4 regions of the Sphaerimonospora cavernae genome follow, and region 2 is predicted to be linked to each of the others. Evidence: riboswitches for the same ligand, from Rfam matches in the RefSeq annotation. Region 2 holds a riboswitch; each other region holds the start of a gene.
The links. A riboswitch is a leader RNA that binds a small molecule or an ion and turns the genes downstream of it on or off. The one in region 2 is predicted to bind S-adenosylmethionine.

Region 1 (3,201 bases), on a different contig from region 2:
CCGCACCGCCTTTCCCGGCGGTATCGCCCGAGGCCGAGAGGAGATGCCGGACGAACGGGTGGGCGCAGAACTTGCCGTCCCTGACGCCGATGCCGTGCTCGGCCGCCAGCGTCTCCGCGACCTCGCGGGCGTCCCGGCCGGTCACGGTGAACGACACGATGCCGACACGCGGGTGGTCGGGGCCCCACAGCGACAGCTCACGTACGCCCTCGATCGTGGCGAGTCCGGCGCGCAGGCGGGCGAGCAGCCGCTTCTCCTCCCGGATGAGCCGCTTCCAGCCGGTGGCGTTCAGCGCGTCGCAGGCGGCGGCCAGCGCGACCGCGCCCAGCACGTTTGGGGTGCCCGCCTCGTGCCTGGCCTCGGGGTCGTCGCTCCACTCGAGAACCTCGGGGGCGTCGCCGACGGTGCGCACCGCGCCCCCGCCCCGCAGGTACGGCTCGGCCCGCGCGAGCCAGTCCGGCCGGCCGATCAGCGCCCCGGCCCCGAACGGGGCGTAGAGCTTGTGCCCGGAGAACGCGACGTAGTCGAGGTCGAGCGCGGTCAGGTTGAGCCGCCGGTGCGGGACGAGCTGGGCGGCGTCGACGGCGATGCGGGCGCCGTACCGGTGGGCGATGTGGGCCAGGCCCGCGATGGGCCACAGTTCGCCGGTGACGTTGGAGGCGGCGGTGACGACCAGCAGCGCCGGACCCTCGATCGACGCGAGCGCCTCGTCGGCCGCCCGGACCGCCTCGCCGGGAAACGCCGGCGGCGCGAGCCGTACGGCACGCGACCAGGGCAGCAGGGAGGCGTGGTGCTCGGAGTCGAACACCACGACCGTGGTGCCCTCGGGCAGGCAGCGGGCCAGCAGGTTCATCGCGTCGGTCGTGTTGCGCGTGAAGATCAGCGCGTCGTCGGGCCGGGCGCCGACGAAGGCCCGCACGCTGTGCCTGGCCTGCTCGTACCGCGCCGTCGTGAGCTGCGAGGCGTACCCGGCCCCCCGGTGGACGCTCGAGTAGGCCGGGAGCGCGGCGGCGACGGCGGCGCTCACCGGCTCGAGACAGGGCGCGCTGGCCGCGTAGTCCAGATTGGCGTACGGCACGAGCCTGCCGCCCTTGACGGGCACCCGCAGGTCGGCGCCCAGCACGGCCGGGATCTCACGGGAGCCGGCGGAAACGGAGACGGCGGCGCAATCACCGGCAGTGTGGTCACCGGCAGTGGGGGTGAGGATGCTGAGAACAGCGGACAACGCCAGGCCTCCTTGGAGTCGAGGACCCCGACCACGGCGTCGTACGGCGGAGCCCGCGCTTGTCCGGCACACCTCGTGCCGAACCCGGTCCTCACCCGGGGCACCCCGCCGCGGACGCGAGGGTTGCCGGCCAGCGAGCCGGGGCTTGGCGCTGACACTCATGACCTGATCCGCACTATAACCCACCGTCACCTATCGCCACCAAGCCCCCCTCCTCCCCCCCAGCCCAGCCCACCCCCCACCCCCCCCGCCGTGATCTTGCGAATACTCGCAGGGTGGGCCTCCGACCTGGCCGTCTTCACTGCGTGATCTTGTAGAAGCTCGCAGGGATGACCTCCCACCTGCGCTTTCGTTCTTCGTGATCTTGCGCGTGAGAGAGACGTGGATACGTTGATGGTCCAGGGATAGGAGGTGCCCGGTTGGATGCGTATGGTGTGCATTGTGAAGTTTGATCCCTGGAATCCCGAGTTCATCGCTCACCCGTACGACGCCTATCGTCACCTGCGCGAGAACGACCCCGTCGGCTTCTTCGAGCCGACCGGACAGTGGCTGATCGCCCGCCATGCCGACGTGAACGCACTGCTGCGCGACCGGCGGCTGGGCCGGTCCTATCTCCACATGGCCACCCATGAGGAGTTCGGCAGGCAGCCCGAGCCGGAGTTCCAGGAGCCGTTCTGGCGGGTCATCCGCGCCGGGATGCTGGATGTCGAGCCGCCGGTCCACACCCGGCTGCGCCGCCTGGTGTCCAAGGCCTTCACCCCTCGGATGGTCGAGTCGCTCCGCCCCCGCGTACGGAAGATCGCGATGGAGTTGACCGAGGGACTGGTCGAGCGAGGCGGCGGCGACCTGCTGGCCGAGGTGGCCGAACCGCTGCCGGTGACCGTGATCGCCGAGATGCTCGGTGTGCCGGAGGCCGACCGGCACCTGCTGCGGCCGTGGTCGGCGGACATCTGCGGGATGTACGAGCTCAGCCCCTCGCTGGAGGCACAGCACACGGCGGTGCGGGCGGCCCAGGAGTTCGCCGAATACCTGCGTGACCTCGCCCGGATACGCCGGGACCGGCCGGGCGACGACATGATCTCCGCGCTGGCCCAGGTCGTGGACGACGGGGACCGGCTCACCGAGGACGAGCTGGTCGGCACCTGTGTGCTGCTGCTCAACGCCGGGCACGAGGCGACGGTCAACGCGACCGGCAGCGGGTGGTGGGCGCTGTTCCGTAACCCGGGTGAACTGGAGCGCCTGCGTGCCGACCCCGGTCTGATGCCGACCGCCGTCGAGGAGTTGCTGCGCTGGGACACCCCGGCGCAGATGTTCGAGCGGTGGGTGCTGGAGGACATCGAGGTCGGCGGGGTGACGATCCCTCGCGGGGTCGAGGTGGCGCTGCTGTTCGGCTCGGCCAACCGGGACCCGGAGGTCTTCGCCGACCCCGATCGCCTCGACATCGGCCGGGTCGACAATCCGCACATCTCGTTCGGAGCCGGCATTCACTTCTGTCTCGGCGCGCCGCTCGCGCGGATCGAGATGGCGGAGTCGTTCGGTGCCCTCCTGCGGCTGGCTCCCGGGCTGGCGCTCGCCGAGGAGCCCGCCTGGAAGCCCAACTACATCATCCGTGGTCTGGAGTCGCTCAAGGTCACCGTTTGATCTGGCTCAGCCAGCCGAAGCGGCCGAGGCCCGTGCGGTCGATCAGCTCGGCCTCCTCGGCCGCCCGGCCGAGCGCCCGTACGTAGCCGAGCGGATCGGCGGAGGCGAGCTCGATCGGCGGTCGGGCACCGGTGACCCCGAGATCGCGCAGCGCGGCCCGCTGGGTGGTCAGCGTCGTGGCAGTGGCGCCGGCCCGCTCACCCGCCGCCGCGCACGCGTCCAGCGCGACGTGCGCGGTGATGTCGCACGACCCGTCCGGTACGGCCGGCACCACCGAGCCGTCCCGGTAGGCCGTGATGCTGCCGAGGGGGGGACGGGCGCCGGCGTGGTGGGCG
Region 2 (3,201 bases):
ACCTTGACCTACCCCAACAGAGAGCTGTCGGTCGCGCAACCCCCCCTGCGGCGCCCGCACCTCGAACGGTTTCCGTGCGTCGATCGGGTTGTCGTTGTGCCAGACGGCCTTCGGTCCAGGTAGTAGCTCTCGTAGAGGTCGAAGTCGTCCACGGGTGCTCCCGCGGCCCTGGCCTGCCCGTACGTGCGGGCCTGCTCGACAGCGAGGATGTACGCCTCACGCTGCTCCATCTCGGCCTGCTCCTCGATGAAGAGCACCCCGCCGAGCTCGTGGATGACCAGCGTGCCGTGCGGTTCGCCCTCCGGCCTGAGCGGGTCTTCCCGCCGGCAGCCGAGGATCTCGCCGACCAGAGCACTGTCGACGAAATCGAAGGCCGACAGATGCCTGCCGTACATCCGGACCGCCTCGTGGAACAGCGCCAGGGACTCCTCCGGGCGGTCGTGCAGGGAACGGGACGCCCAGCAGGCGAGCCGGATGCGCTCCTCCGCGAACGGCGCGTCGGTGAACTCCTCGTCGCTCAGGCCGTCCTGCAGCGGCCGGATCCGCGCCAGCGCATCCGTGGCGAGCTCGCGCACCTCCTCCCACCGCTCGTGACCGGCCGCCAGTTCGGCCGCCCGGAACAGCACCTCGATGGCGCTCTCCTCGTCCGTCCCCGTAAGACCCCGGAGGGAGCGCACGGCCGCCCGCGCGGCCTCCGCCGACCGTTCACCCTCGCCGAGCGTGCCGTACAGGTGGGCCAGGGTGAGGTACGCCTTTGGGAGACGAGGGTCTCCCGGGTCGCGGGCGGCCAGGAGCTCCACGGCCCTGGCCAGCGCGGACGCACGGCCGACCGGATTGTCGGAGGTGCTCGCGGAGGTGCTCAGAAGGACCTCGGGATCCTGCCCCACCATCCCCTCCGGCCCGAGCCGGAAGCCCGTCTGCAGCAGGACGAGCGTCTCGTGCGCGACGCTGCGCGTGTATAGGCGGGCAGGCGCCGGTGAACTCGGCTCCGGGACCGCCGTACGTACGGGCCTCGATGTGTACGCGGTGCTCCGGGTCCGCCATCAGCACGCGATAGAAGGCGACGCCGCACCCGTCTCGCAGGACCTCGTCGTACCGGAGGGCGGTCGCACGGGAACACCGTGCGGCCGCATCCCGCAGTTCCTCCCAGGAGGCGTCCAAAACTTCCATTAAGCACCTTTCCGAGGAAAACGCGGGTCAGGCCGCGACCGAGTGCGTACGAGCGACCCAGCCGAACGTTGCCGTACGGATGTCCCGGCACGACAGCAGGCGCCAGGCACCGGGGGTCCAGGTGAAAACGGCGTCCTGGCCGTAGCGGCGGCCGAGCGCGCGGGCCGCACGGTCGTCCAGACCGGCGACGGCCACGCTGTCCTCGATATGCCCCGCGACGAAATCCCCTCCGGCGGCGGGCCACCACCGCAGGCCGAGGGCATCGATCTCGGCGACCAGCGCCGCCTGGGCGTGGGCGTTGACGTCCCGGGGAACCGTACGGCCGCCTGGGTTGAACGCGGTGATCACATGGACCGTTGCGGCCGGCGGCAGGACGCCGGCGCACGTCCCCGGCGCGGCCGGGGTCAGTTCCACAACGGCGGCATCCAGCTGGAAGCGGACGACCGCCGTGCAGTAGAGGTCCCAGGACGAGGTCATGAGGGTCCTTGATGTTCCGGGACCCCCTTACCCGAGGGCAGGGAGATCCGCACTTGCCCCTGCCAGGCCGACAGCGGCCAGGTCTTCCCTGGAGGGCACCTTGCGCGGTGAGGCGAGGTTGCCAGCCGACTCTGATCCAGGGGCGTGGTCGGCTTCGTGACCCGGGCCAGATGCTGGCACAGCCGGCCGGTTTCTGTCCAGGTATTGACCATAAACGGCTTACGTCGCTAATGTCCGGCCCTGGGTCATGAGTTCCAGCGTCAAGCCCCGGCTCGCTGGACGGCATCCCGCCCGCTGCGGGTGCCCCGGGTGACGACCCGCTTCGCGCGAGGCGCGCGGAGAACGGCGGATCACCGGGGCCGGTCAGGCTACCGGGGTCCCAGGCCCCGGAGGTGCGTCATGCCCGTCCCGAACGACTCCTACGCCCTGCGCCGCACCCACTGCCCCGGCTGCGGCGTCTTCTACAACGCCATGAATCTGGGGCCGCGCGAGCCTGTCATCGAAGCGTTCCCCGGCGTGTACTACGCCCAGTGCCCGCACTGCAAGGTCCGGTGGCACGTGCACCGGCCCGGCGCCTCCGAGCGCGACCTGGCCGATCTGTTCGTCGCCGAACGCCCGGCCGAGCAGCCCGACATCACCGCCGCCTGGACCGGCGCCGTGCTCCGCCTCACGCTGGACGACCACATCCTGCGAGTAGGCCCCGCGGTCGGCAGGCCGGACACCGACGAGATTCCGCATCCCCTGGACGAGGTCGCCCACGTGCTGACGGGCTGGAACCCGGGCGGCCTGCCGGGACGCCTGACCCACAATCTGGACGCGCACAAGCGACTGCTCGACGACCTGCGTGAGCGCGGCCTGCACCTGCAGACCGACGCCGCATGCCACCATCCCGAGTTCGCCTGGGCCGAGCAGTCGGTGGTCGTGGTGGGAGCCGAGGAGAGCCTCGTCCTGGAGATCGCCCGCGGCTTCGGCCAGCCGGCCGTCCTGCGCTGGACGGCGGGGTTGCTGACCCCGATCGGCACCCACACCCGGGAACCCCTCGCCGACGGCGACCCGGTCGTCGTCACCCGGCTGCCGCAGCGGCCCTGCGTGATGACCGGCGAGGCCCGGGACGAGGTCTGCCGTAACCCGGGAGGGCCGTGGATCAGCAGGTCGAGGGCTGTCGGCACGGACTGGAACGACCGGCGCACCTGCCTCTACACGGCTCTCGGCTGCGACACCTGCCAGGGCGCCCGCGCCGGCGGAATCGCCGGCGCGGCCGCCCGCGTCGTATCCATCCGGCCCAGCGTTCCCAGCCGGTACGGCCTCGCACGCCGGACGACCGTCACTGGACCGTAACAAAAAGGCTGTGGACTTGATTCACAGAAGCCACATAAAGTGTGATCCCTACCTCTTACACCTCAGGTGGGGCAAACTGTAAGGATCTGCTGGGCGTGAACGACGGGGCCGGTGACCTGTGCAGGACGGTGGTGGTAACGCCGTTGACAGGCCGGTGGGGCCGAGCAGAAACATGCCGCCCACCACCTGGGGCAGAGACCCGATCATGTAGGCCAG
Region 3 (3,201 bases), on a different contig from region 2:
TCGGGTAGCAGCGAGAAGTACTCCGGCGGCGCCCACGGCGTGTGGGAGAAGTGGGCGATCCGCAGGTCGGGCCGCTCGACGCGGAGCATCGCCGGGGCCAGCGTCAGGTGGTAGTCCTGCACCATCACGCGGGATCCGGGCCCGGCCTCCTCGGCGAGCGCGAGCGCGAAAGCGCCGTTGTACTCCCGGTAGGACTCCCACTCGCGGCGGAAGCGTATGCCGAACTGCGGCGTGAACGGCGTGTTGTAGAGCAGGTGGTTGACGAACCACAGGGTCGAGTTGGCCACGGCGTTGTAGGCCCGATGGAAGACCGCCGGCGGGATGTCGAGCATCCGGACCGGCCCGGCGTCGAACGCGCGGTCGAGTCGCCCGCCGGGCGCGAGTCGTACGGCACCGCGGTCGCCGTCGGACAGCGCGGCGCAGACCCACAGCAGGTCACCGTCCCTGGCCACCTCCGACAGCCCGGAGACCAGACCGCCACCGCCCCGGCGCATGGTGAGCGTGCCGTCGTCCGACATGGAGAACGACACCGGCCCCCGGTTGGAAGCGATCAGAACCTGGCTGCTCATGAATCAATAGGATGTCAAAAGGAGGGGCGGAAACGGCAATGGCAATGGACGAGACAACTGAGGATCTGGCCAGGGCGGCCGCCGGAGGCGATCATCGATCACTCGGCGAACTGCTCCGCCGGATCGAGCCCGACGTGCTGCGGCACTGCGAGCGACTTCTACCCTATCGTCAGGACGCCGAGGAGGCGTGCCAGGACACGCTGCTCGCCGTGGCGCGCAACATCGGCAGGTTCGAGGGCCGGGCCAAGTTCAGCACCTGGCTGCACATCGTGACCGTCAACTGCACGCGGACCACCTACCGCTCGCTGAAGCGGCGCGCGGCCGAGCAGGCGGAGGAACTACCCGAGCAGCGCCCCGATCCTCGGCGGGTCAGCGTCATCGCCGGATCGCGGCTCGATCTGCTCGACGCCATGGAGTCGCTGGAGGCGGACAAGCCCGATCTCGCTCAGGCGCTGGTGCTGCGCGACATCTGCCAACTCGATTACCTGGAGATCGCCGAGCAGCTCGGCATCCCGCTCGGCACCGCCAAATCGCGGATCCACCAGGCCCGCAAGTACGTGCAGTCGGCACTCGGCGACGCCTACGGGTGACCTGCTTGATACCGGGCTCGCGTACGGATGGTGGGACGATTTGTCTCGTCTATTGAGAAGCGGGACCGGATTCCGGGAACGCCGGGGTACAGTGCTTACGGACGTTCCCCCATGCCATTCGACGACTCGGGACACGACCTGGGACAACTGAACGTCCACACAACTGAACATGCTCATCCAGAGGGGTGGAGGGACCGGCCCTGCGAAGCCCCGGCAACCCTCCCGTGACCGAACTCGTGACCACGAGGCCCGGCCGGGACAGGGTGCCAATTCCGGGCTCGCGGTCAAGGTGGTCGCGAGCGAAGATGAGGGAAGGGCCTCGCTTCATGGCGCACACCAATGCCCCCGGTTCCAGCACCACGACCAGTTCTGAGTTCGGCCCCGCCACGGGTCTGTCCTGTCGCGAATGCGGCACCGTCTACGATTTGGGGCCGATCTTCGCCTGTGCCGAGTGTTTCGGGCCGCTCGAGGTGACGTACGACTTCGGCGATGTCCGCCGCGAGGACATCGAGTCGGGACCGACGAACATCTGGCGCTACCGGGCGCTTCTGCCGGTTCCCGCGGACGTGGCGGCCAAGCCCAATCTCCAACCCGGGTGGACCAAGCTGGTCAAGGCGGACAGGCTCGCGGCCGAGCTGGGGCTACGCTCGCTGCACATCAAGGATGACTCGGGCAACCCCACCCACTCCTTCAAGGATCGGGTCGTGGCGATCGCCCTCGAGGCGGCCAGAACCTTCGGTTTCCACACGCTCTCCTGCTCCTCCACCGGCAACCTGGCGGGCGCCGTCGGCGCCGCCGCCGCCCGTGCCGGCCTCGACTCCTGCGTGTTCATCCCCGCCGACCTCGAGGCGGCCAAGGTCACGATGGCCTCGGCGTACGGCGGCCGCCTCGTCGGCATCCAGGGCACCTATGACGAGGTCAACCGCTTCTGCTCCGAGCTGATCGGCGACGAGCTCGGCGAGAAGTGGGGCTTCGTCAACGTCAACCTCCGGCCTTACTACGCGGAGGGGTCCAAGACGCTCGCGTACGAGATCGCGGAGCAGCTCGGCTGGCGGTTGCCCGACCAGATCGTCATCCCGGTGGCCTCCGGTTCGCAGCTCACCAAGGTGGACAAGGGCTTCCGTGAGCTGATCAGGCTCGGCCTGGTGGAGGACCGTCCGTACCGGATCTTCGGCGCCCAGGCGGAGGGTTGCTCACCGGTCTCAAGGGCGTACAAGGCGGGGCACGACGTGGTGCAGCCGGTCAGGCCGGACACGATCGCCAAGTCGCTGGCGATCGGCAACCCGGCGGACGGGCCGTACGTGCTGGACATCGCGCGGCGCACGGGCGGTGCGGTGGAGGACGTCGACGACCACGAGGTGGTCGAGGCCATCCGTCTGCTGGCGCGGACCGAGGGCGTTTTCGCCGAGACCGCCGGCGGTGTGACGGTCGGCGTGCTGCGCAAGCTGGCGCGCGAAGGCAGGCTCGACCCGGACGCCGAGACCGTCGTACTCAACACGGGCGACGGGTTGAAGACGCTCGATGCGATCGCCGAGCAGGCCCGTCCGGCGGCCGTCATCCGGCCGTCTCTCGACGCGTTCCGTACGGCTTTCGCCAACTGACCGCGTTTCCCTGAGCCCACTTCCAATCACGAAAGCGAGTGAAAATGAGCGTTTCTGTACGGATTCCGACGATTCTGCGCACATACACGAATGGGGTCGCGGAGGTGTCCGGAGAAGGTGCGACGCTTCGCGAGGTCCTGCAGAAGCTGGATGCGGACTACCCGGGCATCGGAGGTCGAATCTTGGACGAAACGGGCAAAATACGGCGTTTTGTCAATGTCTATGTCGGGGAAGAGGATGTCCGATTTGCCGAGGGGTTGGACACCTCCACGCCGGACGGCGCGCAGATCTCGGTGATCCCGGCAGTCGCGGGCGGCTGAGCCTCTCCGCACCTAGAGGGCGCCTGACCTGGGCATTTGTCATCGCCCAAGTCGGGCGCTACCTGTCAAATGGTGCAATTATCAACTATCGCCCACTAAAGTGAATATTCCCTGATCCTGC
Region 4 (3,201 bases), on a different contig from region 2:
GGATGCGGGAGACGACGCTCGTCACGCCCAACTGACCCGGGGGTCGACCGTTATGCGATTCGAGACCGGCATCGACATCGACGCGTCTCCGGAGCGGATCTGGCGGGTCATGACGGACGTGGCCAGGTGGCCCGAGTTCCTGCCCACGGTGACCGAGCTCGAGTTTCTCGGCAACGGTCAAGGGGACGGTCCACTGGGCCTCGGCAGCCGTGTCCGGATCAAACAACCGGGGCTTCCCGTGATGGTCTGGCAGGTGACCGAGTTCACGGAGGGCGACTCCTTCGCCTGGCAGGCGACCAGCGGAGGCGTGACCACGGTCGCGGGGCACCCGATCACACCTCGACCGGGCGGCGGATCGCTCCTCCTCACGATCGACCAGTCCGGCCTGCCGGCGCCGCTGGTGGGCCTGCTCACCGGCGGGCGGACCCGCCGGTACATCCGCACGGAGGCCAAGAGCATGAAACTCCGCTGCGAACTCGACCGCGACTCCGGCTCGCGATAGTCCGGCCGATGACATGGGTGAATCTTCGGGGGGCATGAGAGGCGTCTGGCTCGCGGCCGCACTCGCCGGGCTCGCCGCCTGCGGGACGGCGTCCGCGGCGTCCGCTCCCCCGACGCGTTACCAGGCCGACGGATTCGTGCTCGCCGACGCGCGACACGGCCCACAGCTCTGCGCCGGCGTCGCCTTCTCCATGCCGCCCCAGTGCGCCGGGCCCGACATCGTCGGGTGGGACTGGAACACGGTCGAGCACGACGCCCAGGGTGGCGTGCGCTGGGGCGACTACCACGTGGTCGGCACCTGGGACGGCGAACGGCTCACGCTCACCGAGCCGCCTCGCCCCGCGAAACGCCCCGATGCCCCACCTGATCGGTCTGGCTTCACCCCGTCACCGTGCCCGGAGCCCATCGGGGGGTGGCGCCCGGTGGACCCGGCGAAGGCCGCGCCGGCGGCAGCGACACAGTTCCACACGGTCATGGTCTTCACGGCCCGGTTCGCCGCCCCTACGGCGGTGCTGACGAGGGGGAATCCCTCCGCCCTGCCGGGGGCGCTGATCATGACCTTGCCGGACGCCTGCGCGGCCACCCCCGCCGCTCGCAGTGCCGTTCCGATATCCCGGACGGGTGTCAGGCGGCGGAGCCGCACCGCCTCGTCCTGCTGTCCGGCGGCCCGCATCCATGCCGCCAGGCAGGTCCGGACCAGCCAGTCCTGCGCGAGGCGGACGCGGTCCCCGTCCCTGCCGTCATCGGCCGTTCCCGCGAGGTGGGGAAGCACCGGGCGGAGTCGCAGGCAAAGCTCGTCGGGGAAGGCGGCGTCGATCACCTGCACGGCTGAACTCAGGACCGGCGAGATGTCGTGGACCGCGGCGTCGCGGAAGAAGTCGCGTTCGTAGGTCATGAAGGTCCTCTGGCTGTCAGGGGACCCCCTTACCGGGAGAGGCAGGGAGATCCGCGCTTGCCACTGCCGATGCCGGCAGCGGCCAGGTCTTCCCTGGAGGGCACCTTGCGCGGTGAGGCGAGGTTGCCAGCCGACGATCGTCCAGGGGCGCGATCGGCTTCGTGACCCAGCACCGATCCTGGCACGCCCACCGTCTCCTCGTCCACCTCAAACTCTCCGTGTATTTGATTCACTCTCACTACCGACAAAACGTTCATCGCAGTTCAACCTCGGCCCCGCGGTCGGTGAAGATGCCGAGCAGGTCTTGCAAGGTGATCGCCGGGCCCCAGGATCGCTGGTCGTAGGCCGGGCGGTCATAGCCCGGCACGAGGTGCCGACGGGCCACGTCGGCGTCGCGCCAGATGAGCCGGAACGGCGGCGCAGCCCCCCACTGACCGCGCAGGCAGTCATCAAGCGCGGAAAGGTTCCAGCCGAAGTAGCCGCCGGGGCCGTTGATGGCCTCACCCAGAGCGCAGTAAAAGCCCTCGATGTCGGTGACGAACCGGCCGTCGAGGTGGTAGGTGCCTCCGGCGGGCCGGTCAGGCTGCCCGTCGGGGTGGTGGCACAGGGCCGCGCCGGACCATTGGTGCCGCAGCGCCCGGTCGTAGCCGGCCCACAGGTTGGGCCGGATCGGTCGGCCTATGTGCCACAGTTCCCAGATCGCGCGGGCACCGCTGGGCAGGGGCTCATAGAGCCCGTCGTCGAGGATGAGGTCGATCAGGCCCGTGCCGAGGCGGGAGGGGCCTGCTCCGGTTACGGTGGCCGACACCATCTTGGCCATGGCCACCGTGCGCCCGCTGCGGTCGACGGCGTGAATCACTGCCCGCAGGTGGCGCCGCCGGGCCGATCGCCGCTCCAGCAGGGCCTGCAGCGGCGGCTCGGGCCGACAGCCGATCAGGGTGAACTGCTCCGGGACCGGGGGCGGCGCGGGCTCGACGAACAAGCCGTCGATCTCGGCGCACAGCGCCAGGGGGACGTCGGAGTCGTCCACGCCGCTGCTGCCGTCATCGATCAGCAACCACCGCAGCGGCACATCCTGCCCCCAGGTCCATGCCTGATCCATCCGGCCTCCGGTTCGAGATGATGCCGTCACCCGGCCGCGACTCTACTGCCGTTCACTGAGTATCAGTGTTTCTCAGTGTTTCTCAGTGATTTCGCCCGTTTCCTGGCGAAGGTCCCCGCCTCCCAATCTCGGGTCTGACTACGTGGTCGTCACACCCCGTCGCCCAGGACAAGAGAACGTTGGGGGCGATAGCAGTCAGGGCCGCACCGCACCGGTCTTCCTGTCTCTGGCGATCTCGAACTCGGCCGGTTGGTGACGTACGGCCCTACTGCTGGGACCATGCGCGGACGAAGGCCGCGACGACCTCGCCCAGCTCGTGTCCGGCGTCCTCCTGCAGGAAATGACCGGCGTTCGCGATGACGGGGTGATCGAGGCCGGCCGCGCCGGGGATCGTCTTCTTCAGGATCGGCGCCATGCCACCGGTGATCGGGTCCCGGTCGGAGAATGCCACCAGGAATGGCAGGTCGAGCGTGGCGAGGACCGCCCAGGCGGCCCGGTTGGCCGGCGCGGCGGGATCATCGGGCGTGGTGGGCACCAGGTTCGGCATCGCCCGCGGCCCGGCCTTGTACTCCTCGGCCGGGAACGGCGCGTCATAAGCGCGCAGGACGGTGTCCGGCAGCGTGGTGACGCACCCGGACCGAACGAGCCGGGCGACGTCGAGCACGGGCGCGTTCCGTACGGTCTCCCGGAACCGGTGCCACAC

Region 1: linked by a shared signal. The riboswitch ahead of ACFHYQ_RS05615 (aminotransferase class V-fold PLP-dependent enzyme) and the one ahead of ACFHYQ_RS16075 (DUF3293 domain-containing protein) in region 2 are both predicted to bind S-adenosylmethionine.
Region 3: linked by a shared signal. The riboswitch ahead of thrC (threonine synthase) and the one ahead of ACFHYQ_RS16075 (DUF3293 domain-containing protein) in region 2 are both predicted to bind S-adenosylmethionine.
Region 4: linked by a shared signal. The riboswitch ahead of ACFHYQ_RS15310 (hypothetical protein) and the one ahead of ACFHYQ_RS16075 (DUF3293 domain-containing protein) in region 2 are both predicted to bind S-adenosylmethionine.

Annotation. Positions count from the first base shown of each region.
Region 1 covers NZ_JBHMQT010000006.1:224,913-228,113, forward strand. The annotation lists gene ACFHYQ_RS05615 (aminotransferase class V-fold PLP-dependent enzyme) at 1-1,225, opposite strand, end outside; SAM riboswitch class IV at 1,276-1,391, opposite strand; gene ACFHYQ_RS05620 (cytochrome P450) at 1,667-2,866, shown strand; gene ACFHYQ_RS05625 (SAM-dependent methyltransferase) at 2,856-3,201, opposite strand, start outside.
Region 2 covers NZ_JBHMQT010000034.1:11,010-14,210, reverse strand. The annotation lists gene ACFHYQ_RS16080 (hypothetical protein) at 9-890, opposite strand; gene ACFHYQ_RS16075 (DUF3293 domain-containing protein) at 1,198-1,647, opposite strand; SAM riboswitch class IV at 1,692-1,809, opposite strand; SAM riboswitch class IV at 1,891-1,999, shown strand; gene ACFHYQ_RS16070 (DUF3293 domain-containing protein) at 2,047-2,985, shown strand.
Region 3 covers NZ_JBHMQT010000055.1:130,886-134,086, reverse strand. The annotation lists gene ACFHYQ_RS24655 (alpha,alpha-trehalose-phosphate synthase (UDP-forming)) at 1-569, opposite strand, end outside; gene ACFHYQ_RS24650 (RNA polymerase sigma factor) at 608-1,159, shown strand; SAM riboswitch class I at 1,330-1,471, shown strand; gene thrC (threonine synthase) at 1,486-2,760, shown strand; gene ACFHYQ_RS24640 (MoaD/ThiS family protein) at 2,805-3,080, shown strand.
Region 4 covers NZ_JBHMQT010000033.1:68,399-71,599, forward strand. The annotation lists gene ACFHYQ_RS15305 (SRPBCC family protein) at 53-502, shown strand; gene ACFHYQ_RS15310 (hypothetical protein) at 782-1,396, opposite strand; SAM riboswitch class IV at 1,445-1,563, opposite strand; gene ACFHYQ_RS15315 (barstar family protein) at 1,650-2,498, opposite strand; gene ACFHYQ_RS15320 (haloalkane dehalogenase) at 2,764-3,201, opposite strand, start outside.